Regions from separate parts of the Brevibacillus sp. MS2.2 genome, predicted to be linked through region 2. Evidence: riboswitches for the same ligand, from Rfam matches in the RefSeq annotation. Region 2 holds a riboswitch; each other region holds the start of a gene.

Region 1 (9,672 bases), on a different contig from region 2:
GAGACTTGGGATGGTTGGTTGAGTGATCTCGAAAAGACGCAGATTCAGTACGAGGATTTGGAAGAAGCAATTGTAGAGGCGCAAACAGGAAATGTCGAGGAAGGCAATGTGGGTGGGGGTACCGGGATGATCTGCTTCGAATTCAAGGGCGGAATCGGAACCTCTTCACGCATCGTTGAGACTGAATGTGGCACGTTTACTGTCGGGACATTGGTGCAGACGAATTTTGGCAGAAGACAGGATTTAAAAGTGAATGGTATTCCTGTGGGCCAGATGATCTCCGAAAATGAAGTTCCATTGCCGTGGGTAACACCTGAAAATGATGGTTCTTTCTTAGTGACGATTGCGACAGACGCGCCTCTCTTGCCGACACAATGCAAGCGCATTTCCAAGCGAGCGTCACTCGCAATGGCACAGCTCGGCGCAATTGGCGAGGAGGGCAGCGGTGATTTCTTTCTGACCTTCTCCACAGGAAATTGCTATTCATATGGCGACGAGCAAATGAGCACAGTGAAAATGTTTCCGTCCGAACAACTGGATGCACTGTTTGAAGCAGCAATCGAAGCAGTCAAGGAAGCGATTTTGAACTCCATGTTGATGGCGGAAACGATACAAGGCCAGAAAAACAGAACCGTACATGCATTGCCACTGGATCGTTTCGTAGAAATCATGTCTCGTTAAATGAAAAGACTCCGCTAGCGTTAGCGGAGTTTTGTTGTCTGATCACTTGTTAAACAGTTGTTTAACTGCTGAAGAAGCTACGGCTGGAGTGCTTTCTTTTATAATGAGAGCTGCCGTAATGGGAACGTCCGTACCGATTGCTAGAGCTGTATTTTCTGCGATGCTTGTAATCGCTGCTACTGTATTTCCGGTACTTGTGCGAAGATGAGTGATTACCGAGTAAATTTTTCAAAAGCTTCTTAAGCATATCAATCACTCCTAGTTAGGTTGGAAGTCTATTCCGTATAAGTATATACGAATATGTTGGGGAATCGTTTCATTATTTTTCTACGTTTTCGTGAAAGGCTGGACCAATTAGATCAATCCGGTTCGTCCATATTCCCCCAGTAAAGCTTTCTGGAACTCGTTTTAAATCAGTCGGAACATCAAAGCCTTGCGACACATCTCCACTCCCTGCGACTAGGATCACGCGGGTATCTTTTGCCTCCATTCTTGCCATGAAACGATTTGGCCAACCCCAGAGCCATGGGGCAATCTGATCAGGAATATGCAATTGGGTTTGCGCACAGGCTTCTGGTACATATCCGGACCAACCGGTTGCGATGTACGGGATCAGGCAGCTTTTCATAGTCGCCATAGACATCACACGCAGCTGGGGCAGTTGTTGTTTCAATGTCTCGATTGGCTTGTCACCGCCATAAACAGAGAGCTGTGCCAGTTGTTCAGCAGGCAATTTTGCCAAAGCATCCGCTAACGCCTTCCCCTCGAGTGGGTCATTGCTTTTAATATGGATAAGTAGCGAGCGATCAGGGAATGTTTGTAGCACATCATCGAGAGAGGGCATCATGCCAATCCCTTTTCCACGGAAGGGGAAGGTTCTCCCTTCATCCGCTGTATAATGGTAGCCGATGTCAAGCTGTTGTAATTCGGCCAAGGTATAATCTCTCGTGACACCGGTACCGTTTGTCCGACAGTCGAGCGTCCAGTCATGAAACACCGCGAATCGATTGTCTTTCGTCCATTGTACATCGAGCTCGACAACGTCCGCGCCCGCTTCAAAAGCCGCCTGCATGGACGGAATCGTATTTTCCAGGTACGGATGCTCCGGTAGATAAATCCGTTCCGCCGTACACGTTTCATTGGTGATGTTCTCCATATGAAAGGTTTGTGCCATCCCCCGATGAGCAAGTAAAAAAGGCTCGCCTTCTGGCTCTTTTGCAAGATAAGAGCTGTTACCCAGAAACAGGAAAGCGACGAAAAGAAGGGGAAGCCAGATGCGTTTTCGCTGGAACCATTTCTTTCGTGGTTGATCTTGTTGTTTTGACATGATGGGATACCGCCCCTTCCTTCAAATACTCTGTTCATTGTAGCAAAACGCAAGGGAGGAAGGTACATCCTTTGGGAGTAGTGCTTGGGGCTTGGCATCATTCGAAAAGACTGGCACAATAGACGGAAGATAAGATGTATCCCATGAAGAGCAAGGGGAGGTTCCATGAAAATAGCTTTACACCAAATCGCTTATCAGATCGGTATGCACCCAACTGAGATGGCGAAGCTTGTCTACGAAGGTGAAGTAACGGGAGAGGTACCTGACCGCAATCCGCAAGCGAAGGATGCCTGGGTGGATTTGCACTCTCTGCGTAACTTCATTCAATGGCGATATGATCAGGGGCGAATGGACCAGATGTTCTATGATAAAGCTATGCGTCACCTGAACAAAGCAATGCCAAAAAAATAATCGAATTCGGAGGAGAAACATGCAAGACTCTATTATTTACTGCATGGTACCAAAAGCATACTGGGAAAAGTGGAAGGACAAGGATCATTACTTACCTCGCGATTACGACCAGGAAGGCTTTATTCACGCGACAAAAGGGGACGAGCTGCTTGAAAAGGTAGCAAACCGTGTCTATGCACAGTTTGACGAGGAGTTGTATGTACTCGTTGTGGATGAAACAAAAACGACTTCGGAAGTCAAATACGAGGCAGCGAAGGATGGATTGCTTTATCCGCACATCTACGGACCGCTGAATCAAGAGGCGATTGTAGATAGGAAGCAAATGAATCGGATAGACGGTCAGTGGCGTCTGGGAACGTCCATCCGTTAATCTTCTACCAGCTAAACCATTTGAGTAGCGCCAGCACTTCTTGGCGCTTGGCCTCAGGTAGCTTGTCGAGTCTGCGCAAGAGAAGATCGATTCGCATGCGCTGTTCCGCTTCGGATTCAGGTACCTTTTGCCCCTTCACCCATTGTCGTTTCAGGCGGACGGGATCGGTATCAGAGATGATCCGAAGCAGCTTTCTTTCCAACAAATCTAAGGAAGCCATAGGTGAAACCCTCTTTTTCGTTTAATCCGTTTCTTCTATTATAACACGGGTACATAAAGAAACCATGATTGGCGCACAATGGTAAAGGTGTTGAATATAACCCTTTGTAGGAGGCGTATCGATTATGGCGAAGCCGGATGACCGTTCTGACAACGCAGAAAAACTTCAACAAATGATTTCCAATACGGAAGAGAACATTCGTGAGTCCGAAGATTATCTGTCGGCTCATGCTGGAGAGATTTCTGCTGAGGAAAAAGCAACCCTCGAAGCGAAAAATCAGCGTCGTGAAGAAAGCATCGAGGGATATCGTGCGGAAATCAAGGATGAATCTTCGCAGGCTTAAGCTTGTTACCGAACGTCTGGCGCCAACTACGCGTCAGGCGTTTTTTCATTCTATCGGGCAAAAGTGCAACAAAACATGATTTGTTTTGTGAAACATGGTAATCTGTAATGGTACAAATTGAAAAAGAGGAGAAAGACTTATGAAGCGACCAGAAGATACACGCGTCGTTGTCGGCATGTCCGGCGGAGTCGACTCCTCCGTGACGGCTTACCTGCTTAAGCAACAGGGATATGACGTCATCGGCATCTTCATGAAAAACTGGGATGATACCGATGAATTCGGCCACTGCACGGCGGAAGAAGACTTCCAGGATGTCCGGCGCGTCTGTGAACAGATCGGCATTCCATATTACACGGTAAACTTTGAAAAAGAATACATGGACAAGGTATTCCAGTATTTTTTGGATGAATATAAACGGGGACGTACACCGAATCCGGATGTCATGTGCAACCGTGAAATCAAGTTCGGTGAGCTTCTCGCCAAGGTCATGGATCTTGGGGCAGATTATATTGCTACCGGCCATTACGCGCAGGTCAAGTACATCGATGGTGAGTACAAGCTGATTCGTGGTGCTGACAACAACAAGGACCAGACTTACTTCTTGAATGTATTGGGCCAAGAACAGCTATCCAAAACGATGTTCCCGATTGGTCATCTCCCGAAACCGCAAGTAAGGGAGATCGCAGAGAAAGCAGGACTCTATACAGCGAAAAAGAAAGATAGTACAGGGATCTGCTTTATTGGTGAGCGCAACTTCCGCGAGTTTTTGCAAAACTATTTGCCTGCCAAACAAGGAAATATCGAGACCGTAGATGGAGCAGTCATCGGTACGCACGACGGGCTGATGTACTATACACTGGGTCAACGACAAGGCTTGGGTATTGGCGGAGGTCATGGCACGAGCGGACAGCCTTGGTTTGTTGTAGACAAAGATCTGGAGCGGAATGTCCTGATCGTCGGTGAAGGCTCTGATCATATCCGTTTGTACTCGAAGAGTCTCTTGGCGACCAACGTGAGCTGGGTGAGTGACAAGAAGCCTTCCGAAACGTTTACTTGTACAGCGAAATTCCGTTATCGCCAGCCGGATCAGGGAGTAACCGTTCACCCACTGGAGGATGGTACCGTAGAAGTTGTATTTGATCAGCCGCAAAAAGCAGTGACACCTGGTCAAGCTGTCGTCTTCTACGATGGGGAAGTATGCTTGGGTGGCGGTACGATTGACAAGGTACGCTTAGTCGATAAAGAGAACTAAGATAAGACGGGGGAAGCACTCGGTGGATGCTGCGAAAAAATCAAAAGTGATTATCGTTTCGTTTTTGGCGGGAGCGGTTCTCTTGGCGATCATCTCTTATTTCGGGATGGCCTCCTTGGGGAAAGAGCATATGGCGACGATCCAAAACGTCATCAAGGAGAACGGCGGGGTTGTTACCTCGGGTGGAGTGACAGCGGTTCCGCTGGAAGAAAGTCCTTTTACTAACAGCGGAAAAGGCAATACCATCTACCGCATCTATTATACGAAAGATGGGCAAACGTTGACGGCTTGGTATCGTGCTGATAATGAATCCTCCATCAAGAAAGAGCCGGAAGCATGGATTCTGCCGTGAAAACAAGGATAAACCTGACTGGGAGAGTGAAGGCATCACATGACCCAACATGCTGGACTGCGTGAGCTGGCTGAACTGATTCGAAGACTCGAGCCAGAGTTAGCGAGTGCACAATTAAGTATTCTTGCTCATGAAAATAAAGAGGAAATCGCAACGCTGTTAGTGGAAGGACTCGGTACGAAGGTACCTGTCCAACATAGCTCCGGCGAATATGCGAATCATTTGGCGGTTTTGCGGGTAGGGGCGAACAAGTACACCTTCGCGCAAGATTGGAGAGAAGTGTACATCAGTGAAATCAATTACTGCGCGTGTCGCATACCTCCAGGGGCCCATGGGTTGTTGGTTCACCATATCGATTATCCAGGCGTGATTTATGACGTCTCACGAAAACTGGCTGAATATCAAATCAATGTTTCCAAGTTGAATGTATCGCGCGAGCAAAAAGGGAAGAATGCCCTGCTTATCTCTGTGACCGACGAAGAGATTACACCGACGATTGTAGCTGCCATCGAAGAGCTGCCCCAAATCACCAAAGTGTTATCTCTACAGTAAGCGAATCATGATAAACAAAAACTGCCCGTTTTTTTAGCGGGCAGTTTTTTTCGTAGCGAATTTGAGTCCTTGGCTAACCAAGACTGGCAAAACGGACGAATGATTTTCGGCAACAAATTCTTGGAAGGAAGCTTTGATTTGACCTTTGCCCATGGAGGCTAATCGTTCGACCATCGCCAGGGATTTTTCTTTGACCAAGAACCGGCCATCGTTTTCCAGCTCTCCAATGGTGAGGAGCGCATGGACGTCGAGGTCATCTGTCAGCAGGCTCGGCAATTGGCTCTCCTTCGCAAGCAGGACACTCTCATTCCAGTGGATCGAGGGACTTCCAGCGATATACCGCTGAAAAGCGTGTGGTCTCGACAAAAGTACATGCAAGACAAACAAGCCCCCTAGCGAATGTCCAAAAATCGCTTGCTGCGTCCGATCGATGGGGAAGTCATTTTCGATGCTAGGCTTGAGCTGCTCCTCCAAAAAGGTGAGGAACTGCTCTGCTCCCCCCATCTGAGGCCAGGCGGCTCCTTTTGGGTTGCCAGGAAGCTCTGAGGCGGGAACTTCATAGGTGTAATCAAAGAAACGGGCAGGATGGTACGGATCGTCCGTTGGATACCCAATCCCGACGACGATAGCAGGATACACGCCAGTTCGTTCAGGGCCACGTGATTGTATCCGTATCGCTTCGGTCATGGTGGCAAAAACAGAGTTGCCATCTAGCAAATATATGACGGGAAAGCCTGATTCCGGAGGGGGATCGGCAGGAACACTTACGAAAATATGATAGTCCCGCTCTTGATAAGTCATGCTTTTACTGTAAGAACGAGGAATGACGACAGGTTGATAGTCGGTGCTTTTCATGAGGGCTACTCTCCAATCTTTCCATGGCTAACCAACACGCACAAAATCTATTATATGAACGAGAACCAGAGATTAGCAATAGCCGAAAAAGGAGAATAGTTAGTTTTCGAAAAGAGCGCATACTGAGCTTGACTCCTACGATATATTGAGGTAAAGTAAGTTTTGCCAACTACATATTGATGCGGTAAGGTGTTTGCCAGCCAGATTTGGTAGACTTAATAGGGAAGTCGGTGAGAATCCGACGCGGTCCCGCCACTGTAATGAGAGAGTTCCATTTGCGAAAGAATGCCACTGATCATGAACGATCGGGAAGGTGAGAATGGAGCGATGATCCAAAAGCCAGGAGACCTGCCTAACCGCTTGCACTGTTTAACCTACGGGAGATAGGGAAGTGTTCGAGCGCTCAATTCGCATTGGCGAATTGCTAGATGGAAGTCATCACGCGCATTCGGCATGTAAACGTCGGATGCGCTTTTACTTTGGCTAAATAACATACATACAGAGTAAAAAATGCAGGATAGGATGAGGGACATGCTAATCGCTTATGATTCAAAAACAGGAAACGTCCGAAGATTCGTCAACAAAATTAATTTGCCACATGTGGAAATTGATCAAGATATGGTGCTGGACGAGCCATTCATTTTGATCACATACACGACGGGATTCGGACAAGTGCCGGAGAAGGTGGCGACGTTCCTGAAGCGAAATCATGTCCATCTGCGCGGAGTATCTGCCAGCGGCAACCGCAACTGGGGAACCAGCTTTGCCAAAAGCGCGGATACGATCGCGAGCCAATACGGCGTTCCGGTGATTTCTAAATTTGAACTGTCCGGTACCGGCCGTGACGTGGAACAATTTACGAGTGGGGTGGCAGCAATTGCGGCATATTGAATTGAACAACGAACTGATGCAGCGTGGCAATGACGGATTTTATCAACTGGAAAAGGATCGGGAAGCGGTTGCGGTCTTCATGGAAGAAGTGCAGTCCAACACGATGACTTTTGGCAGTGTCAAAGAACGCATGGACTATTTGATCGAGAATGACTTCTATGAAAACGTCTATGAAACATACACTGTTGAGCAGGTCGATGAAGTTTTCCGTTTGGCTTATGATGCTGATTTTCAATTTGCTTCGTACATGGCTATCTCCAAATTTTATAAAGATTACGCCTTGAAAACGAACGATAAATCGATGTACTTGGAGCAGTATCCAGACCGGGTGGCCGTTGTGGCACTGTCCCTTGGACAAGGTGACTTTGAGCTCGCCAAGCGTTTAACAGTATCCATGATGGATCAACGCTTGCAGCCAGCGACACCAACCTTCCTGAACGCAGGCAAAAGCCGCCGTGGAGAAATGGTCTCCTGCTTCTTGCTCGAAATGGATGATTCACTGAACTCCATCAACTTTATTTTGGGAACTTGTATGCAGCTATCCAAAATTGGCGGCGGTGTAGCCGTGAACCTGTCCAAGCTTCGCGGACGGGGAGAGCCGATCAAAGGCGTCGAGGGCGCAGCAAAAGGTGTCATGCCCGTTCTCAAGCTGTTGGAGGATGCGTTTTCCTACGCGGATCAAATGGGGCAACGCAAAGGCTCAGGAGCAGCGTACTATAACATCTTCGGCTGGGATATCAACGAGTTTCTTGATTGCAAAAAGATCAATGCAGATGAAAAAGCACGCATCAAAACGTTGTCCATCGGCCTGATCGTACCAAATGTGTTCTACAAGCTGGCTGAGGAAAACAAGCCATTGACTGTGTTTGCTCCGTTCTCCGTGTACAAAGAATACGGCGTGCATCTGGATGATATGGACCTCGATGATATGTACGAGGAGCTCTTGGCAAACGATCGCATCAAGAAAAAGACTGTGATGAGCGCACGCGAGATGTTGACCAAAATCGCGATGATCCAAATGGAATCAGGCTATCCGTACATCATGAACAAGACGAATGCGAACAACAACCATGCGCTGAAAGATCTTGGTTCGGTGAAAATGTCCAACCTGTGCACGGAAATCTTCCAGCTACAAGAGACTTCGACGATCACCAATTACGGCGAGATGGATATCATCCGTCGCGATATTAGCTGCAATCTGGCATCGCTCAATATCGTCAACGTGATGGAACGCAAAATGATCCGTGAATCCGTCCACGAAGGAATCGAAGCCATTACTGCCGTCAGTGACATGACGCGTGTAGAAAACGCTCCAGGCGTTCAAAAGGCAAACCGCGAGCTGCACTCCGTAGGGCTTGGTGCGATGAACCTGAACGGTTATCTGGCAAAGAACAAAATCGCTTACGAGAGTGAAGAAGCGAAGGATTTCGCTCGTACGTTTTTCATGATGATGAACTTCTACTCCTTGGAAAAAAGCATGGAAATTGCCAAGGAAACAGGTAAGACCTTCTTGGGCTTTGAACAATCGGAATATGCAAAAGGTACTTATTTTAACAAGTACGTAACGAACGATTACAGTCCGCGGACGGAAAAAGCAAAGCTTCTCTTCGAAGGAATGCACATTCCGACACAAAAGGATTGGGCTGACCTACAGCAAAAGGTGCAAAAGCATGGCGTTTACCATGCGTACCGTTTGGCGATTGCACCGACACAGAGCATTTCCTACATTCAGAATGCGACTTCTAGCGTGATGCCAATCGTCGAGCATATCGAAACGAGAACGTATGCCAACTCGACGACGTATTACCCGATGCCGTACTTGTCGCAGGAAAACTATTTTTACTACAAATCGGCGTATGTGATCGATCAATTCAAAGTAATTGATTTGATTGCCGAAATTCAAGAGCACATCGACCAAGGAATATCGACTGTGCTGCACGTGAACAGCAATATTTCAACCAGAGAACTGGCTCGCTATTACATTTACGCAGCGAAAAAAGGTCTGAAGTCACTCTACTATACACGTACGAAGCATTTGACTGTAGAAGAGTGCATTAGCTGCGCTGTTTAGTGAACTCGATTTATAAATGGATAAGCATCAAGCACAAAGAGAAGAGGAACGCCATATGAAAGCAGTCAATTGGAACAGGCCGGACGACGATTTTACGATGACGTTTTGGAATCAAAACATCATGCAGTTCTGGACGGATGATGAGATTCCGCTGTCAGATGACAAAATGTCCTGGATGGAGCTCAGTGCGACTGAACGCGACACGTATAAAAAAGTATTGGGCGGTCTCACCTTGCTGGATACAGTTCAGGGTGGAGTAGGGATGCCGAAGATCATGGAGCATGTCGATGGACTGCAAAGAAAAGCGGTTCTCGCCTTCATGGGCATGATGGAGCAAATCCATGCCA
Region 2 (9,672 bases):
CAAATGATGAACAGGATGTTCCATGACAATCGGTCTGGTTCCGTATACAGCCTCGATTCTGTCACTTTGCAAGATGTCTTTGGGTGCGCCGACGCTTATCTGCTTTCCTTTATGCAGCATCAAAATACGATCGCAGTATAAGGAAGCCAGATTCAGATCGTGCAGCACAGCAACGACTGTCACCTGCGTGGTCTTTTGCCATTTTCGCACAATGTCCATGAGTTGAATCTGGTACCCGATATCGAGGTAAGTCGTGGGTTCATCGAGCAACAGCACTTGGGGTCTTTGGATTAATGCCTTCCCCAAAGCTACGCGCTGCTTTTCCCCACCACTCAACTGATCCAGTGTGCGCTCTTCCAAATGTTCAAGACCGAGTATCTGTACGATTTCATTAATGAGCGATGCGACATCCTGCTTCTCTTCCCCCAGCCAATTTTGGTAAGGAAAGCGCCCCATCTCCAACACCTCTCGGACACGAAAGCCGACTGGCGGCAGACCCTCTTGCTCCAAAACAGCCAGTATTTTGGCAAGCTCTTTGCGTGGATAGGAATGAAGCTTTTTCTCTTGAAGCAATATGTCTCCTGCATCTGGCTTAATGACACCTGAAATGATTTTTAGCAGAGTGGATTTACCGCTTCCATTGGGCCCGATGATGCCAAAAAATTCTCCCTTGTCCACGCAAAAATCGATGCCGTGCAAAACTGGCGTATCCTGATACGATTTTTGCAAGTTACGCACATTGATCATCGCTTACGTTACCTCTTCCTAAAGCGTTTATTTTGCTTCAATAAATAGGCGAAAAACGGTGCTCCCAAAAATGCTGTCACGACGCCGAGCGGGATTTCCGTTGGACTCAACAGCATTCTGGCAAGCGTGTCGGCCCACAATACGTAAATACCACCGAAGATCGCAGCCATGGGCAGTAAAATACGATGGTCAGGACCAACCAGCAATCGGACGAGATGCGGTACCACCAGGCCAACGAATCCGATAATTCCCGCGATAGAAACTGCCGCTGCGGTCAGGAAAGTCGAGACGACCAGAACCACGAGCTTCGTTCGATCCACATGGACGCCGAGATGCGCTGCCTGCCGCTCCCCTAACGCAAATAGGTTCAAGGAACGCGCATAGCTCACAAGCACCATTCCACCTATGACCAAGTACGGAATCAAGACAGATGTAAAGGCCCAGCCGCGAAATGACAGGCTGCCCATAAGCCAGAACACGATCTCATTCACCGTCTGGTCAGATAGCGACACCATAAAGGAAACGAGCGAGCCGAGAAAAGCCTGCACCACGACACCAGACAAAATCAAGGTCTCGGTTTGCAGCTTTCCTTGCGTTTTCGCGAGTCCAAGTACGATCCATAAACTGAGCAGTCCTGTAAGAAAAGCGACGACAGGCGTGCTCCATGCACCCAAAAAGCTGATTTGCAAACCAAAAAGGATCAAGAAGGCTGCTCCGACAGCAGAACCGGATGCCACGCCCATCGTAAACGGATCAGCGAGCGGATTGCGCAAAACGCCCTGAAAGCCCGCTCCTGCAAGTGACAAGCAGGCCCCAATCAAGACAGCCAATACAACGCGTGGAAAACGAACCTTCATGACAATTTGCTCAGAAGACTCTGGCCACGTTACGCTGATCCACTCAGACAAGCCCGGGATTTGATGAAGCAGGATGAGCCATACTTGCGAAATGGGGAGTTGGGCCGCCCCCATCGAGATGCTGATAACTATTGATGCCAGAAGAACGAAACAGCTTACTCCTCCCCATATGAACAATCGTTTCTTCATTTTATTTCACCAGGTCAGGGTAAATCGTCTTGGCTACTTCGATCAACCCTTGTGTAATACGTGGACCAGGACGGGACAAAATATTTTGGTCCATGCCAAAGATTTGTTTTTCACGGATCGCCTTCATTTTATCCCAGCCATTGCGATTCGCGATCAGATCCTCCAGCTTGACGCCAGACTTTTCATCGGTAATTCCGCTCGCATACAAAATGACGTCCGGGTCGTTTTGCAAAATCTTTTCTTCACTGATCGGATTCCATCCTTCGGTGTCGGAAGCAATGTTTGTCGCTCCAGCCAGCGTGATGAGTTCGTCCATGAATTCGCCTTTTCCGACTGTCCAGCCCGGGGAAAATTCCAGGTATACCTTTTTCTTCTCTTCCGGTTTTACATTTTTCACTGCTTCTTGAACGTACGCGATGTCTTTCTTCATTTGCGCGACGACTTTTTCGGCTTGTTCCTGTGTATTCGTGATAACTCCCATCGTCAAAACATTGTTAAGGATATCATCCATCTTTGTCGGATGGCTAATATAGACTGGCATCCCGAGAGATTTGAGCTTGTCAGCCACTGGCTTCTCCATCGAAATTCCACCAACGATCATATCCGGCGTTTGAGCGAGAATTGCTTCTTCGTTTGGTTTGACGACCCCGCCAACTTTTGGCTTTGCCTTCGCCGCATCTGGATAATCATCATAGTCTGAGACAGCTACGATCCGATCTTCCAAGCCTAGTGCGAACAAAATCTCAGTCTCGGCAGGTGATGTTGAGACAATTCGCTCAGGAGCTTTTGCAAAGGTTACTTCTTTTCCTGCCGCATCCGTGACTGTCAATGGATACGTTGTTTGTTTTGCAGACTGCTCGGCCGCATTCTCTTGCGGTGCTGGCTGCGGTGCGCTTGTTTGTCCTCCTGGTGCTGGCTGGCTGTTATCGTTACCCGCACAACCTGCAAGGCTCGCCGCAACTAGCAGGGGGATCATGAATCGCAATGAACGTTTCATATGTAGAACTTCCTTTCTGCATGTCAAATCGACTGTTATTTCCAATAAAAAAGCGACCCTTGCTTCCATTCGGAAATCAAAAGGGTCGGCACCTTTGGGCAAACAGACAGGATGGTCTGCTTCCTGAAATAGGCCGATCCTTTCCGCGAAGGCAACAGGCACGAAAACAAACAGGCAGGTCTCCTGGCTTACGGCTGAGGAACGAGCCGATTTACAGTGGCGGGACCGCGTCGGATTTTCACCGACTTCCCTTTTCACCCGATCTTTTTGTTAGAAAGACGAGGCACCTATTTGCTGTTACGTTTGAAATTGTCACAGTTCATGACTCATCCTACATCATAGCATTCCTTGGATGAAAAAAGAATGACAAACACATAAGGCAGTACTTTCTTGCCTGCTAAAAATGAAAAATGCCTGAACAAAAGGTTCAGGCAAATGTAAAGCTTTTGGCAGGCTATTACCCTCGTTTGTGCAAATAATCCAGAATGCCCATGGAGCATACTTGCAAATCGAGCTTGAGTACCTCGAAAACTTCGTGGTCCTCATTAATGCCTTGTGACTGTAGATGATCCGAGACTCGTTCAACTAACTTACGAGACAGCTCGTCATAAGTTTGACCAGCAGCAAGCGTTGATTCTCCTTCCGCCACAAATATGGGGAGCCACTCACGAATTTGGCGGTACACGTCGTCTACCTGCTCTGACATCCCAAAATGACCAAAGTAAATCCGACTCAACTTGCTCGCTTCAAAACGGCTTAAAGACGCTAACATGGCATCCGGGTCAAACTGATTCGGCGAAGTAGATGGCAGCACGAGGTGAATACCATCCTTTTTAAGCTGTGGATAGAGTACACCTGCGGTATCACCTGTGAACATGCCGCGGCTTACGGGATCGTAGATGCTGAAGTGATGATTGGCGTGACCTGGGGAATCCAGAAACTCCAATGTGCAATTCCGTCCGATCTTGAGTGTATCTCCGTCCCCGCGAATCAAAATCCGCTCCTCGAAAACTGCCTCAATCGGATCAAACAATCGATCAAAATCATCATGATACACGGCTCTCGCGCCTGCGATCAGTCGGCTCGGATCTATGAGATGACGTGCACCTTTCGGGTGGACAACGACCTTTGCATTCGGACAATCCTTCAGAAACAGTCCTACTCCTCCTGCATGATCCAGGTGAATGTGCGTCACGATGATGTATTTTACTTGTTCCGGCGTATAACCGAGCTTGGCGAGACCAGCCTTGATGTATGGGACAGAGGGGCTTGGCCCTGTTTCTACCAATGTAAGCTCCTCTTCCGCGATCACATACGTCCCCGTACGTTCCGCCCAGCCCATATCGAAACCGTCTATTAAATGGATGCGTTCCCCTAAGTCGATTGGCTGTGATGATTGCATGTAAATACTCCTCCTTTTCAAAAAGTCTCGAGATGCCATTTTGTTGTAGGAATATTTACACTTTACCATCTATTTTGGACGCATTGGAGATAAACAACACAAAATCTTCATATTTTTATCGTATGATGAGGGCAGCAAAAACAATTCCATTATCTGGAGGGGTGCAAAATGGGTCAGCTTTTTTCTGAGTTACGACCTGAGCATGAGAAGTTTATCAAGAAGCAACGGATGTTCTTTGTTGCCTCTGCTCCTATGGACAAAGATGGTCACGTGAATCTTTCACCGAAAGGATACGATTCTTTTCGCATAATATCCCCTAATGAGGTCGCCTATTTAGACCTGACTGGAAGTGGAAACGAAACCAGTGCACATCTACAGGAAAATGGCAGGATTACGATCATGTTCTGTGCATTTGAAGGCCCCCCTCTCATCATGCGCCTATTCGGCAAAGGAACGGTTATTCTCCCAGATACACCTCGGTGGGATGAGCTCGTAAATGATTTCCCGCTTCTGCCTGGTGCTCGTCAAATCATTACCGTAAACATACAGGAAGTAAAGACTTCTTGCGGCTGGGCTATCCCCTTCTATTCCTATTCAAAAGAACGCGAAACCCTTCAGAAATGGACTTTGGCTAAAGACGAGCAGGAGCTGCTTGATTATCAAAAGGAATACAACATAGTAAGCATGGATGGATTGCCAACACCCTTGGGACAAAAGCTTTTTCCCGCAGCAGGTGGGGATAACTAAGCGTAAAACGCAAAGAAGCTGCCTTGCTCGCAGCTTCTTTTTTTGAACCTTACTTGCTGGTATAAATGGCCACTGCATCGCGGAGAAACTCGGCAACACCTGGCTGCTCCTTGTCATAGTAAGCGGTAAAGCGAGGGTCATCAACATACATCTGGGCCACCCCTGCGTGCGCTTCCTTACTGTAGCTGTCCCAATAAAAGCTCAGCCATTGACGGTGCAGATCAGCCGCTTTTTGCGACAATTCATGAGCAGGATCACCTGTCGAAAAAGCCTGCGCCAACGTTTCATGCAGCTCTGCGTTCAATTTCTCCAGCGCGGCATACTGTTCTTCTGTCATGCCTTTGACCTTCTGATTCGATTTTTCAATTTGGTCATTTCCGTATTTTGCTCGAATTTCTGCCCCGTACTTATCTTCATTCTCATCAATCATTTTTTGCTTGAAGCCTTCAAATTTTTGTTTGTCACTCATCGTTTTGGTCCCCTCTCTTTGTGCTAATGTCAAATCGACATTGGCGATTAACGCATCCAATTGCGCTCGCCTTTCCAGGAGCTTCTCGCGGTGCTCCCGCAGTGCCCGTTCAGCATCAAAGGTTGGTGAATCCAGGATCTCCTTGATCTCCTCCAAGCTCACACCCAGCTCGCGGTAAAAAAGGATTTGCTGCAATCGATCAACCTCTTGCTGTCCGTAAATGCGATACCCTGACGAATTGATTCTCGCCGGCTTGAGAAGATCAATTTCATCGTAGTATCGGAGCGTCCGGGTGCTGACACCCGCCAGGAGTCCTAGCTTTTGCACTGTATATTCCATGTTCATTCCTCCTGACAAATTGATCGTACACATTTACGGACCGTCAATGTCAAACACATTTTCACAAAAAAAATTGGCGTTACTTCATTTTCATAATTTGCTAAAATATAGAGAAAGCCATACAAGGAGGGACTGCGATGCTCTATATCATCGGCTTCATTGTAGCCTTACTCGGTGCCGGGTGGGGGTTAACAGGGTTGCTTAGTCTCAAAGCGAGAGACAAACATGCCATCACCCATTACAGTGACGATGCTTATAACCAGCAAACCTTGTTCCAGATGCACAACAACCCTACCCAAGGAATGTAAACATTGAAAAAGGCTGCCCGCAACATGCGCATGGGCAGCCTTTCATATTTTTTACAGGGCTTGGAATGTATCAGTCAATACTGGCACGATTTGCTTCTTACGGGAGACAACGCCCTTCAGAACAGCTTTGTTGTCCACCAATGTTACTTGGTACGCTTTTTCTACTGCTTGCGTTGCGCTGCCGAGAGCGATGGCAACAGAATCGTTATTCAAGATATCGGTTACAACGAACACGAACAAGTCCAAACCTTTTTCAGCGATGTTTGCATTCATAGCCGCTTCCAATTCGCCTTGGCGTGCAAGTACATCATTTACATCCACTGCATTTACTTGTGCGATTTCTACCTTCGCATTGCCCATTTGGAACTCTTTTGCATCCAATGTGAGCAGTTGTGCGATTGTTTTGTCGCTCAGGTCTGCCCCCGCTTTGAGCATGTCCAGACCGTATGCTTCCAGATTGACACCTGCGATTTCAGCCAGCTCATGAGCAGCAGCTACATCTTGCTCCGTGCAAGTTGGAGATTTCAACAGCAGCGTATCCGAAATGATAGCAGAAAGCATTAAGCCCGCCATCTCTTTTGGAATGTCTACGCCGTTTTCTTTGTACATTTTCTTCAAAATGGTAGTCGTGCAACCAACCGGCTCTGCACGGAAGTAGAGCGGATTGCTCGTCTCAAAGTTCGCAATACGGTGATGGTCGATCACTTCTACCACTTGCACTTGTTCAATGTCATTCGCGCTTTGTTGGCGCTCGTTGTGGTCTACAAGGATGACTTCATTTACTTCATTCGCCACTGTTTCTACGAGGCGCGGCTCTTTTACTTGGAAGTAATTCAGCACAAATGCTGTTTCGCTGCTGATTACACCCAGGCGTACAGGCTCTACATTCGCGCCCAGTTTTGTTTTCAAGTCAGCGTACACAAGTGCTGAACAAATGGAATCTGTGTCTGGATTTTTATGACCGAAGATTAATTTTTTTTCCATCATCCATACTCCTTAATCGTAATTTGGCGTCAAAATTATACCATAACTTAGAGGATATGCCCAAGATACATTATAGGTTCAAACTCGATCGTTGGAAATAAGGTTTTGAAGATCATACGGAAAAAAATGGGAGGCGAAGTGAAATGAGAGTGGTAGCTTTGTATGACGTTCACGGGAATGTACCTGCCCTACATGCAACATTGGCAGAACTCGAAGTTGTGAAGCCTGATCTTATTGTCATTGGAGGAGATATCATCTCAGGCCCGATGCCCGTCCAAACACTTGAAATGCTCTTCCAACTGGATACACCTGTGCAATTCATCCGTGGTAATGGCGATCGTGAAGTCGTCCTCACTTTTGACGGTGAGGCTCTGGCCTTAGAGATGTGCTATTCTGCCACGCCATTCCCACCAATGATGAAGATATTTTCACTCCCCTTACATCGGATGCAGTCGTTGCCACTTACTTTGAGGGGACACAGCAACGAACGGTCATCTGTGGCCATACACATGTCCAATTTGAACGTCATCTTGGCGATCTGCGTATTCTCAATGCTGGGAGTGTGGGCATGCCGTTTGCAGACAAACCAGGGGCATACTGGTTACTTCTTGATGGTGACCGCTATGAGCATCGCTTTACACCCTATGACAACGTAGAGGCTGCTGCAAAACAAATCGCTTCCACGAACTATCCGCAAGCTCAGCAATTTGCCGAAGAGAATGTCCGAAAAATACCTACTGCTCAAGAAGCGATGGAATTTTTAGAAGCCATCGCACAAAAAAACCGACCCTCTACTTCGTAAAGGGTCGGTTGAGAAAGATAGCGGAATCGATTAATCGTCCCAGTCTACATCCAGTACAGCGCCTGTCGTAGCGGAAATCTCCAGATCTACTTCCTGTCCTTTGGCCGTTTTCACTTCCACTTCATACACATAGTAGTTATCGTCTTCATCCAGCTTGATGGATTTGATGTTCCCGCTCACTTTAGCCAAAGCAATTTTTTTCGCTTGCTCTACACTAATTTTCACTTGTTGTTTGTTCCAGTGATCGTGGTTGTCGTCGTCATGATCATCGTCGTCATCGTGGTCAACTGTTTGCCACACATCCCCAGTCATTGCATCGACGTACACGTCAATCTCTTGATGCTTGTTTTTGATCTCTGCTTTGTATACGAGGAAACCGTCCTCTTCATCCAGCTTCCATTCGGTAATGATACCAGACTGTGTATCCCGAACTTTTTTCAGTGCTTTTTCAGGCGTGATGCGCACGAGCTTCGCCCAGTTGTGTTTCACATCATCGTCGATTTGCAGGTACGCGGTAGAAGTGTTCTTTTGCGGTACGCTGTAATATTGGTTGCTATGTGCAAAGGCTGTTACGCTGAGACTCCCTACAATCAGTGCTCCTACCATGGTCATGACTACTTTTTTCATATGATCTCGCTCCTTTTTTTCACTGGTTTTGTTTGATCTCCTTTATCATAAAAAGGACAGATGAAGGAAAAAAAAGAGAGAGATTAGAAATTGATGAGAAAATAGAGGAGACCTTTCACAGAATTCATGATTGCCGGTGAGCCTCAGCGATTAACGAAAAGAGCGAGTGCTTTCTACTGGCAAAAATGATCCATTCCGGCTGTAAATCGACGCAAATGCAACATCCGCGCTTTTGCGTGCTTCCCGCTTTTATCCGTATAATGAAAGCAATCGAGAGGACACTAGTCGACTCGATGACATACGAAAGAGAGCGTGAATGGCAGTGTAATACATATCGTTTCTAACTACTTTCTATTTTTTCTTACATGAGAAGGAGAAACGATTTTTCCGTGGAATCACCACTTTTGAAAAACATCTTTTTTTGAATCTATTTTCTCGTCACCATGCAAACGGTCGTCATGTCCGTTATGACTTTGGAAGTGAAAAACCCAGCACGGATCCAATTGGCAACACAAGCAACCCAAGCTATCTCTTATGTCTATACGGAATCCGGCAATCGAAAATAAACAAAAGCACTCTACTAATCTTGTAGAGTGCTTCTTATATGTTTACGATTAACCACTCTGGTGAAAAAGCAGGGACAGCAGGATACGAAAAATGGAAGTACGTCCTTACGATGCACAATGGGAAACATTGTTTAAAAACGAGGCGCTGTTGTTATGTAAAAGAGAAAGAATCTCTGAATGAGCAGTCGTAAATTTCTATTTTCCGAGATTGTTCTTGATGGCTTTCAATCCCGCGATTTCTCCCAGGAAGAACGTATCACCCGCGAGTGTATCCATCGTGTAAACATGGTTGTTTTTCACTGCTTTGATGTTTTTCCAGACAGGATGATCCTTCCAGATATGAATCAACCCTTCCGGCTCCTCTGCTTTTGCCGAACGGCGGTTCTCAGCAATAAAGATATGATCGGGAGCAAGCTCACTCAACGCCTCGATTCCGATACGTCCCCCGATCTTGCCATCCTCGGGCAATCCTGCTATCGGTGTTAGTCCCACTTCCTCATAGTAAATCGGGAAATTTTTGGGATGCATTACTGTAAAATCCTTACCATTGGAAACGAGGAATAGCACTGTTTCTCCTTTATGCTTGTCTGCTGCTACTTTTGCTTCGTTCTTCAGCTTATCAAAATCGGCCAAAACTT
Region 3 (9,672 bases), on a different contig from region 2:
CCGGTGGTAATCGGAGTGATGTCCAATTGGACGTGCTCAATGCGCATTGTTGCTTTGGGAGTGTTGTTTTGTCTCACAATGAGCCCAGCAAATTTCGTGTTACTATTCATCCACCGAATCCCCATTAAATCACGATTGGGGAAATACCCCTGCCAATTTCCACGATGAATGGCGTGGATGCCATCGATGGAGAGACGAGAAATGAAACGGTTATTTTCTTTCCAGGAACGCTCGTACAGCGTGATGTTTGGTAATAACACGGTGTTTGACGGCTCCCAAAAGTTCGAGATAAACCGATAAAATTGGATCGGCTCGATAAACGAACGCTGCTCGTAAACATCCTTTGGCTGATGCAAGAGAGAGTCCAATGGAGAAAATCCAACCAAAGAATGAGAGCTTAATACTCTGTCAATCGGCTCCCGCGTTCCGAATACCCATTTGGTGTAACGAATCAGACCGTATCGATTCATAATATCGTGGGTGGATATCACTCCCTTTTGCAAGATTCGCTCATGAAAGACGAGGGAGGATACAAAGCCTAGAAATACGGGTACCTGCGCATTTTTTTGCAGGTTATCAAAGGCAGACTGAAGTGTTTTCCCTTTTCCGATCGAAATGGTCGCAGGTGGTGCTTGAAGGGTGGTCGATGACTCCTGCTTGGCGACGGTAGACAGATCGGTGGATTGGGCGTATAAAACATATTCATTGTTGACGTAATCAATGCCAATAGCAGATAAGTAGCGAAGGTCCTGAATCGATTTCTGGTCCCAGCAGCCGCTAAGAAGAGTCGTTGCTAACAGCAGCATAGCAGAAGCAATCCGCATGCCCTTCATTTATGATCGCCACCCTTAGCCGATCTCGTTCGAAAAAAACTGGTCATGGATTTGAACAAGACTATGAGCAGTGTGGACAAGGAGTTGGATGAACCCATCAAAATATACGATCTGCCAAAGGACGTCAAGGTAGACAAATAGTATACGATGGCAATATTTCCGAGGATAAAGCCGTACATGCCGATGGTTGCGGAAAGGAAGAAAACAGCAAAACGAGCCACGGTAACGGCTCCGCTTAATGCCTGGTTGACCAGTGTGAAGGAGGCAACGACTGTAAGGGAGCCGATAAACAGCATGGAGGGCGATGTCAGTCCTGCACGAATGGAAGCATCCCCGATAATCAGTGCGCCGACTAATGCTAGTGTCTGCCCGACGTTTTTGGGCAAACGGGCACCTGCCTCGCGCAGAAATTCAAAGATAAACAAGATAATAAATAGCTCCATCGGCGCGGAAAACGGCAGTCCTTTTCGGCCTTGTGTAACGGTAGCGAGCAATTGAAAAGGATATTGCTCTACATTATAGGCCGACAGGGCAATCCAAAAGCCAGGCAGAAAGATCGCGATCCAAAATCCACCCAGGCGCAGCATGCGTTCCAGCCATACATAAGTAACAGGATACTGATCATCTTCGGGAGATTTGATTAGTTCGAGCAAGGTAACAGGTGCCACGATTGCCAAGGGTGAGCCGTCTATCAACACGATCACTTTACCTTGCAAGAGCATGTAAATCGCAAAGTCAGGACGTCCCGTATAATCAACTAACGGAAACAGCGAACGAGTATTGTCACTGAGTAATTTTTCCAGGATAGCGCTATTCAAGATTTTTTTTGACCTACAATTGAGGAGCCTCTCGCGCATCATCTCCACGAGATCCGAAGATACCCCATCTGTGATATACATCATCGCAACTCTTGTACGCGAGCGCGTTCCGAGAATAAAAGGCTCGTAGGCCAGGGTAATTGTTCGCAGACGCTTGCGGATGAGAGCCACGTTTGTGGAGAGATCCTCGACGAAGCCGTCGCGGGGACCTTTGATCGATATCTCTGTATTGGCTTCCTCAGGGCCACGCTCCGGCCGATTGGAGATGTCCCAAGCGAATGGAGGGGAGTCTCCAATGAAAATCAGCAAATCTCCTGCAAACAGTCGCTCCACCCACAACTCTGGGTTCGTGAAGAGTGGGAAAAGAGGCAGGGAGCGCAAATCACCAATAGCCAGGAATCGCTCCAATTGCGGCAGCGCCGTATCTTGTAATTGACGAATGTCTGCAAGTCCTTCGCAATAAAGCATCAATACAGGCTGGTCCTCAGATGTGACCGTGCGCAAAAAAACGACGTCCGCACAATGCGCGAGTTTTTCCCGCAGTTCCTCTTCAAGGGTCATAAGGGGCCTCCTCCTGTCTGGATGGTTTGCGCAGGGATAGCAGGATGAGCGCGAGTGAGACAACAATCATGGTGACGAAGTAAAGTGGGTAGTATACACGCGATAAGAAGGCTACGAATTGCATGTCGCTGTAAGGGAGGCCGGTGAAGGCGATCATGCTTCCGCCGAAAAACAGCATCATGAATTTGCGTTGCTTTCGAGTTCGTATCGTGATCAAATCTCCTAAAAGAATCAGGCAAAGCGTTATTCGAATAAAAGCACCAGAAAGCCACTGAAAAATCGAGAAAAACTCCATGTTCTCGATGTCTTTTCCGATTGTGAGTAGCCGCCATTGTTCAAATGCAGGAAAACGTTGACGAGCGGACTCCACAGGTCCAAATTCTGCAATTGCTCCTGTCAGTGGGCTGAGTGTCAACAGCAGTGTGATACCGAGCATGACAAAAAAGTGTACGAGTCGAAACGGCTTTCGTACGTGATGCTGGAGCAAAAGGAGCAGAAACAGCTCGGTGAAACCGCCGCCAACGTAAAGCATCCCATGTAGCAGCGGACGAAAACCGTTTTGGAAAAGCGGGAGCAAAAAACTATAATCCTTTTTGGGAATATTGCCAAAAGCGACGAAAAATCCGAGCAACACGACTACGGGGAGCAAGACGCCTGCTGTGATTCCAACGGAGGTCATACCTCCAATAGAAGCGAGTACACATAGCCCGACCAAGGCTAAAGCGGTCACCCACTCGGGTGTACGAGGCAAGTAGTTTACGGTTGTCCAAGTTTGCGTATCGATCAGATTCGTCAGCGCCATGAGGTACAGGCAGATCATGATTGGAACGAGCAAGAGATTGCTGACGATTTTTCCTGACCGTTGTGAAATCCATTCATACAAAGATTGTTGATCCAAACTTCGATTAACCACAAACAGCAAATACGCCCAGAAGGAAAAAGGGATACCAGCAAGTAACACGCTCAACCAAGCATCTCTTCCGGCTTTACTCAATAAGAGGGGGATGACGGTTACGTGGTTCGTAATGCCGATCGTCAGCATCATCACCATAATGGCTTGACCAATCCCGATTTTTCCGTCCACTTTCATGAAAGACTTATCCCCCTGTGCGTGGTGGTGCTGTTAGGATTTGCCTGCTTGCTTGGAAATATGTATCACGTATAAAGGTTACATCCGTCCGAAAAAGTATGGTATTCTACTATGAGGTAAAAAGGTAGAAACGGAGTAAGGAGTGCAGCCGATGTATCAGCTCATAAGAAAATATCTGTTCCAGCAAGATGCGGAAGAGATTCATGAAAAGACAATTGGTGCCTTAAGGCTGGTGGAGGATTCTGCTCCAGGCAAAAGCATCCTGAAGATGATCTATCAGGTAAAAGACCAGCGATTGGAGAATAAGCTGTGGGGAATGACGTTTCCGAATCCAGTCGGACTTGCAGCCGGTTTTGATAAAAATGCAGAAGTCTATCATGCGTTAGGTGCTCTTGGTTTTGGGTTTGTGGAAATCGGGACGTTGACGCCGCAGGGGCAGCCAGGCAATCCGAAGCCGCGTTTGTTCCGCTTGCCGGAACATCAAGCTGTCATTAACCGGATGGGCTTCAACAATCACGGTGCGTATTTGGCTTCCCAGCATTTGGTCGATTACGCATACTCAGATGTTCCGATTGGGATTAACATCGGAAAAAACAAAGTAACGCCGAATGAAGAGGCGGCCATCGACTATAGCAAATGTATGGACATGCTCTATGCATACGGTCACTACTTCGTCATTAACATCAGCTCTCCGAATACCCCGAATCTGCGTGACTTGCAGGAAACAGAGAGCTTGCGTCATTTGGTGCGTGCAGTAAGGGAAAAGGCATCTGAAATGGAAGCACGTTCCATCAAGAAAAAACCGATATTGCTGAAAGTAGCACCAGACATGTCGGATGAGCACATGCGCGATGTTGTTCACGCTGCTGTGGAAGAAGGCATTTCCGGAATTATCGCAACCAATACGACCTTGTCACGTGAGGCAGTTTCCGGACATCGATTTGCCGAGGAAGCGGGCGGCTTGAGCGGAAGACCTCTTACGGAGCGTTCCACTGCTTGGGTGAAGGAGATTTATCAAGAAGTAGGAGACAAGGTACCAATCATCGGTGTCGGGGGCATTTATAACGGCGAAGATGCCTACGCGAAAATCCGAGCAGGAGCCAGTCTCATTCAGGTGTATACAGGGATGATTTATCAGGGCCCAGGTATTGCTAAGCAAATCAACAAAAAGCTGCTCAAGCTCATGCAGCGGGATGGTTTTAAACATATTAGTGAAGTAATTGGTGTAGACGCAAAAGAATAGAGAGAACAAGTACGCATAGGTCGATGGCTCCGTTTGTAGTGGGTCATCGACTTATGCGTTTTCACTTATATTCTTCCGATTTATGTAGTGATCCGGTATAATGATGTGGGACAAACATGAATTATCTGTCAATTGTATATTGTCGGCGTTAGGTGCCTTTATGTGAAGCATAAAGGGTAACAGGGAATCGGGTGAAAGTCCCGAGCGGTCCCGCCACTGTAACCAGGGAGCTCTCTTTGAGAAGGAAACCACTCATTTTCGTATGGGGAAGGACAAAGAGCGCATGGATCTGGAAGCCAGGAGACCTACCTATAAGCCACACCCACAGAACCTTCGCGGAAAGGAGCGGTGAATACGGGCAATGAGGCTGTATAGTCAGTCTGTTGTTTTGTGTGCACAATCTCGTCCAGTGATGGATGGGATTTTTTTGTTTGTAGGAATAGAACGAAAGTCAGTGAAGGGGGAAGGAACATGAATCGATCTCGTCTGGTATCTACTGGTCTGATGATCGCGGGGTTTGTCCTGTATTTTTTGCTCAATGAACCAGAGACAGGACATGCGATGCACATCATGGAAGGGTATTTGCCATTATCCTGGGCCTTATTTTGGTGGGCTGTCTTCTTGCCGTTTTTTATACTTGGGATTCGCTCGATTAACAAGATTGTAAAAGAACATCCTGAAATGAAGCTCCTTATTGGCGTTGCTGGAGCGTTTGCGTTTGTTTTATCTGCACTGAAAATCCCTTCGGTTACAGGCAGCAGCTCTCACCCGACTGGAACAGGCCTTGGCGCCATTATGTTTGGACCTTTTGCGATGTCTGTGTTAGGGAGTATGGTGCTCTTGTTTCAAGCCTTGCTTTTGGCACATGGAGGCTTGACTACGCTAGGAGCAAATGCTGTATCCATGGCGGTAGTAGGACCACTGGTGGCATACGGAATCTATCGAATGATCATGAAAGTGGGCGGAAGCCAGCGTCTGGCTGTTTTTGCGGCGGCTGCTTTGGCTGACCTCGCTACGTATGTGGTGACTTCCATTCAACTGGCGCTCGCATTCCCGGCTGAATCTGGTGGAGTGTTGGCCTCGTTTGCCAAATTTGCAGGAATTTTTGCATTCACGCAAGTGCCGCTCGCAATCAGTGAAGGGCTGTTGACCGTTCTTGTTTGGAACTGGTTGTTATCTTACAACGCAAAAGAGCTTACACAGCTTCGTTTGCTCAAACGGGAGGAATCGCTGTGAAAAAAGGATGGAACTGGCTATTGCTCTTGGGGGTAATCGTACTGGCGATTGTCCCGTTGTTGCTGGTGCAGGATTCGGAATTTGGCGGCGCAGACGGCGTGGCGGAGGAAGCGATCAAGGAAATTGCCCCGAACTACGAACCGTGGTTCCAGCCGCTGATAGAACCGCCAGGAGGAGAGACGGAGAGTCTATTGTTTGCGGTGCAGGCGGCGTTGGGAGCGGGAGTGGTTGGCTACGCAGTGGGTTTGTACAAAGGTCGGTTGGATAAGCGGAAAAAATGAACGGGCTCCAACTTGATTCTCTTTCTTATCAAAACAGGCTGAAACGTCTGCCTCCAGCACATAAGCTATTGCTGGCGAGTGCATTGTTACTGCTCGTCCTGGTGGGACATGTATGGATGCAGATGGCGGTCGTTGTCTGGATGACGGTATGGGTAGTAGTGTATGCCCGTATTCCTGTCCGTATCTACTGTGCCTTTATGATCGTGTCGCTCTCGTTTTTCATGGCGGGGCTCCCTGCCCTATTGGTAGAAGGAGCGAGGGCAGGAGAAGTACAGGTCCAGGTCGCGGCAGTATGGGAACTGGGTTCGTATGTTCTCTATGTGCCGATGTCTTCCTTCAGTAAAGTTTGGATCTTATTTTGGCGTACCATGGCGAGCTTATCTTGCTTTGCCTTCATTTTGTTTACCGTGCCGTTTGCCGAAATCTTGCAGGTGCTTCGCTGGCTCCGTATGCCTGTCATTGTGACTGACTTATTAATGATCATGTATCGGTTTATTTTTGTGTTGGTAACGATTTCTCACCAGCTCTGGATTGCCCAACGTTCTCGTGGAGGTCATCGCGGCTTCCGCGCGACGCTTCGAGATGCAGGAGTTCTCGTTGCGCAATTGTTTGTCAGAGCGATGCGCAAATATGAAGCCTTGCACAAAGGGATGGCGGCTAGAGGCTTCGGGGAGAGCATGCAGGTGCTCGCGTTTCATACTCACGCTCGCTCGCGACGCTATGAATGGGAGTCAATCGCAGGTTGTATGCTGCTGGTACTGCTTGAGTGGTGGACAGGAGGTTGGCGGTTATGACATCACGGTTGTTAGAGTTCATCGATTTGCAGTACACGTATCCGGGAGGGCGGGGACCCGTCCTGTCTGGGTTGTCCTTATGGATTCCAGAGGGGAAAAAATGTGTCCTTTTGGGACGAAATGGCTGTGGGAAGTCGACCTTGTTCTTGCATGGAAACGGGATCATCGAGCCACAGCAGGGACAGGTGCTGTGGAAGGGGAAACCGCTGGTCTACAAGCGAGCCGCCCTGCAAGAAATGACGCAAAAGGTAGGTTTGGTCTTTCAAGATCCCGAGCATCAGCTGATCGCAAGCACGGTCGCGGAAGATATATCCTACGGTTTATGTAATCAAAAGCTGCCTGTGGACGTAATCCGGGCAAAGGTAGAAAAGGTGCTGGATGCATTCGGGTTGAGAGAGCTGGCAGAAGCTCCGATTCATCATTTGAGCCTGGGACAAAAACGGCGTCTCGCACTCGCAGGGGTCATGGTCATGGAGCCCGAGCTATTGCTGTTGGACGAGCCTACTGCGTATCTGGATCGCTATCAGACGAAAAATTTACTGCGGGAGCTCGATGCCATTCACCGGCAAGGAACGACTGTTTTGATGGCGACACATGATATGGATATTGCCTTTGAATGGGCAGAGTGGATTTGCATCATGGATGAAGGCAGGCTTGTGTTTGCGGGAGATCCGCAGGAGGCATTGGAAAATAGAACTATGCTGGAGAGTCTTCATCTGGGTATGCCGTTGCTCGTTGATGTGTGGGAGGCACTCCCTGAGCAGTGGAAGCGGGAACTTGGCGGAAATATTCCACGTTCGGTCGACGAGCTGCGAAAAATGCTCAGTGTTCAGCGAGTGTGGTGAATGGAGTGGCCGCTTTCGGGTAAGCTAACCAGAAAAAGCCATGGAGGTACGCAGTATGGAACAAGAAGATTCTGTCGGGAGTTCATCTGTCCCGAATCATCAGGAAAAAGGAATTTCCCGCCGCGTGAAGGATGAACTGTTGTATCAAGTTTTGGAGAAAGATATGACTACCGTCGAGCAGGAAAAAAAGCTAAAAGATGATTATTTAAAAGGAAAGGCGTAAAATTGCGCCAAAAAGCCCTTCTCGCCACATAAAGGCGTGAAGGGCTTTTTCATGGGATGATCCCCGTACCCACCCTCGTCTGTCAGACAAAATCAACACACGGTAGTTACAATACCTTGTACGCATTACTCATGTCACATTACTGGGCGTTTTATGTAAGAGAGGGATTTGAACCCTCAGGGTTGCCCCTCGACCCGACCAATGAGTTTTCAACATTAACCCTGTTGAATGGGGACGTGTTCGCCTTTTGCAGACAGACTACCGACTTCCATGTCTCTTACGTCAGGTTTCTTGCAGCTCCGTTAACCAGTTGAATTGTTGAATGCTTGCATCCAGTTCCCGGTACTGCTTGGACAGCTCGTCGACTTGCTTTTGCAACTGGGCAATATTAACAGTCGAGCAAATCTTGACCTCCGAACGGCTGTAGCGATCATGCTTGACTGTAGCTGCTTTGATCAGGTCGGCCAGCTCATTGCGTTTTGAACCGAGAACATCACGTTTGGTTAACGCATCGGAGAGCGTCATTGTCTCGTTAAAGCGGCAAGACGCATTGGTTCGATTGATTTGCTGAACAATACGTTCGAGCTGGTCAAACAACTGATACAGCTCAGATAAGAGATCGTTAGGATTTTCAGGAGGAAGCTCGCCTTCCTGAACCTTTGCGCTGTTATGCAAACGGTGCCCCAACTGTTCAATCCGTTTTTGATAATCGGCACGAATGATTAACGCTTCCGCGAGTTTCACAACCGTAACCCCCTATACCAATCTGATTGTTTATACGTTTGTTTGTTTGATTGGTTGTGGTGAAAAAAATAAAATATGGTAAAATTTGATTTTTGCTGAAAAGGTAAGAAGATTTGTGCGAATTTTGTAGGGATATGTCCATTCATCACGAATAACGTAAAGAAGGCACTTACTTACAATGGGAGAAGTGATGAGGTTGTGATTTCAACTTTGAATAAGACGCTATGCGTTCAGCAACTCGTAGAAAAATTAAGAGACAAGCAGCTTCTTCATGTACCAATCGCTGATCTTCGAGAATCCAATAAAGCGTTGTATGAATACGTCAATCAGCTCAATGACTCGATTGCGATCATTCCGACCACGATTAATTCTGTCATTACAGGGGTCATCCGCTTCCAGGAAGGGTACTTTATTACCTTGGGCATGCTCATTTGGAAAGATGCCAACAAAAAAGGGGCGTTCAAAGAAGGGACATTTCTTTTGTACAAGCATGACGCTCATGATTCGATTGAGGATTGCGTCCATATTACCAATTCCATCGAAAATCACAATTTGATGGAAAGTTTGTTCTTTGCGTGCTGCGAGAGCAAGGATGGCGATTCCGTGCTTTCCTATTCGCATATCGAGCATGCGATTACATACGGAGAGCTGTATCGTGACATGAAGTCCAAAATCAAAAAAGGGTTTGCGTAATTACTGCAAAACGAAGTGGAAAAGCTTTACATTCCGTATTTTGAGTGATATACTGCTTTAAATTTTAAAAATTTCCAATTGAAGAGGAGTTTACCTATTCATGATGACCAAGAAGTAACGTCTTGCCATTCACCAGTTGGCCCGACCCCCTCCATGTAAATGGTTTTGTTACCCACAAATAAAATCCACTTACAACAAAATGGAGGAATATCACGATGAGTAAACCAGAAATGAATGTTGCCCTAGTAGTTGGTCCGGATACGGACCTGGATAGCCAAGCAATCCGGAATACACTTGAGTATTTTGGAGCC

The links. Region 2 has a riboswitch for cobalamin ahead of HP568_RS09585 (ABC transporter substrate-binding protein). Riboswitches for the same ligand answer to the same signal wherever they lie in the genome.
Region 1: it holds a riboswitch for cobalamin, as region 2 does, so the genes downstream of both, nrdI (class Ib ribonucleoside-diphosphate reductase assembly flavoprotein NrdI) here and HP568_RS09585 (ABC transporter substrate-binding protein) in region 2, are expected to answer to the same signal.
Region 3: it holds a riboswitch for cobalamin, as region 2 does, so the genes downstream of both, HP568_RS11875 (energy-coupling factor ABC transporter permease) here and HP568_RS09585 (ABC transporter substrate-binding protein) in region 2, are expected to answer to the same signal.

What each region holds. Positions count from the first base shown of each region.
Region 1 covers NZ_JABSUZ010000003.1:133,872-143,543, reverse strand. The annotation lists gene HP568_RS03735 (P1 family peptidase) at 1-681, shown strand, start outside; gene HP568_RS03730 (hypothetical protein) at 743-928, opposite strand; gene HP568_RS03725 (glycerophosphodiester phosphodiesterase family protein) at 1,001-2,008, opposite strand; gene HP568_RS03720 (hypothetical protein) at 2,174-2,419, shown strand; gene HP568_RS03715 (DUF952 domain-containing protein) at 2,439-2,789, shown strand; gene HP568_RS03710 (hypothetical protein) at 2,794-3,009, opposite strand; gene tlp (small acid-soluble spore protein Tlp) at 3,134-3,352, shown strand; gene mnmA (tRNA 2-thiouridine(34) synthase MnmA) at 3,492-4,604, shown strand; gene HP568_RS03695 (hypothetical protein) at 4,627-4,956, shown strand; gene HP568_RS03690 (ACT domain-containing protein) at 4,996-5,508, shown strand; gene HP568_RS03685 (alpha/beta hydrolase) at 5,542-6,363, opposite strand; cobalamin riboswitch at 6,534-6,733, shown strand; gene nrdI (class Ib ribonucleoside-diphosphate reductase assembly flavoprotein NrdI) at 6,895-7,254, shown strand; gene nrdE (class 1b ribonucleoside-diphosphate reductase subunit alpha) at 7,241-9,325, shown strand; gene nrdF (class 1b ribonucleoside-diphosphate reductase subunit beta) at 9,381-9,672, shown strand, end outside.
Region 2 covers NZ_JABSUZ010000008.1:87,349-97,020, forward strand. The annotation lists gene HP568_RS09575 (heme ABC transporter ATP-binding protein) at 1-747, opposite strand, end outside; gene HP568_RS09580 (FecCD family ABC transporter permease) at 756-1,793, opposite strand; gene HP568_RS09585 (ABC transporter substrate-binding protein) at 1,795-2,790, opposite strand; cobalamin riboswitch at 2,947-3,096, opposite strand; gene HP568_RS09590 (MBL fold metallo-hydrolase) at 3,248-4,192, opposite strand; gene HP568_RS09595 (pyridoxamine 5'-phosphate oxidase family protein) at 4,361-4,939, shown strand; gene HP568_RS09600 (MerR family transcriptional regulator) at 4,989-5,747, opposite strand; gene HP568_RS09605 (hypothetical protein) at 5,885-6,055, shown strand; gene HP568_RS09610 (manganese-dependent inorganic pyrophosphatase) at 6,107-7,039, opposite strand; partial or broken gene HP568_RS29715 (metallophosphoesterase) at 7,183-7,356, shown strand; gene HP568_RS29720 (metallophosphoesterase family protein) at 7,425-7,841, shown strand; gene HP568_RS09620 (PepSY domain-containing protein) at 7,872-8,468, opposite strand; gene HP568_RS09625 (ABC transporter substrate-binding protein) at 9,230-9,672, opposite strand, start outside.
Region 3 covers NZ_JABSUZ010000010.1:102,636-112,307, reverse strand. The annotation lists gene HP568_RS11895 (Ger(x)C family spore germination protein) at 1-833, opposite strand, end outside; gene HP568_RS11890 (spore germination protein) at 830-2,212, opposite strand; gene HP568_RS11885 (GerAB/ArcD/ProY family transporter) at 2,202-3,302, opposite strand; gene HP568_RS11880 (quinone-dependent dihydroorotate dehydrogenase) at 3,454-4,545, shown strand; cobalamin riboswitch at 4,679-4,872, shown strand; gene HP568_RS11875 (energy-coupling factor ABC transporter permease) at 5,017-5,781, shown strand; gene HP568_RS11870 (energy-coupling factor ABC transporter substrate-binding protein) at 5,778-6,062, shown strand; gene cbiQ (cobalt ECF transporter T component CbiQ) at 6,059-6,856, shown strand; gene HP568_RS11860 (energy-coupling factor ABC transporter ATP-binding protein) at 6,853-7,701, shown strand; gene HP568_RS11855 (hypothetical protein) at 7,757-7,924, shown strand; gene HP568_RS11850 (DIP1984 family protein) at 8,207-8,668, opposite strand; gene HP568_RS11845 (hypothetical protein) at 8,867-9,361, shown strand; gene HP568_RS11840 (hypothetical protein) at 9,577-9,672, shown strand, end outside.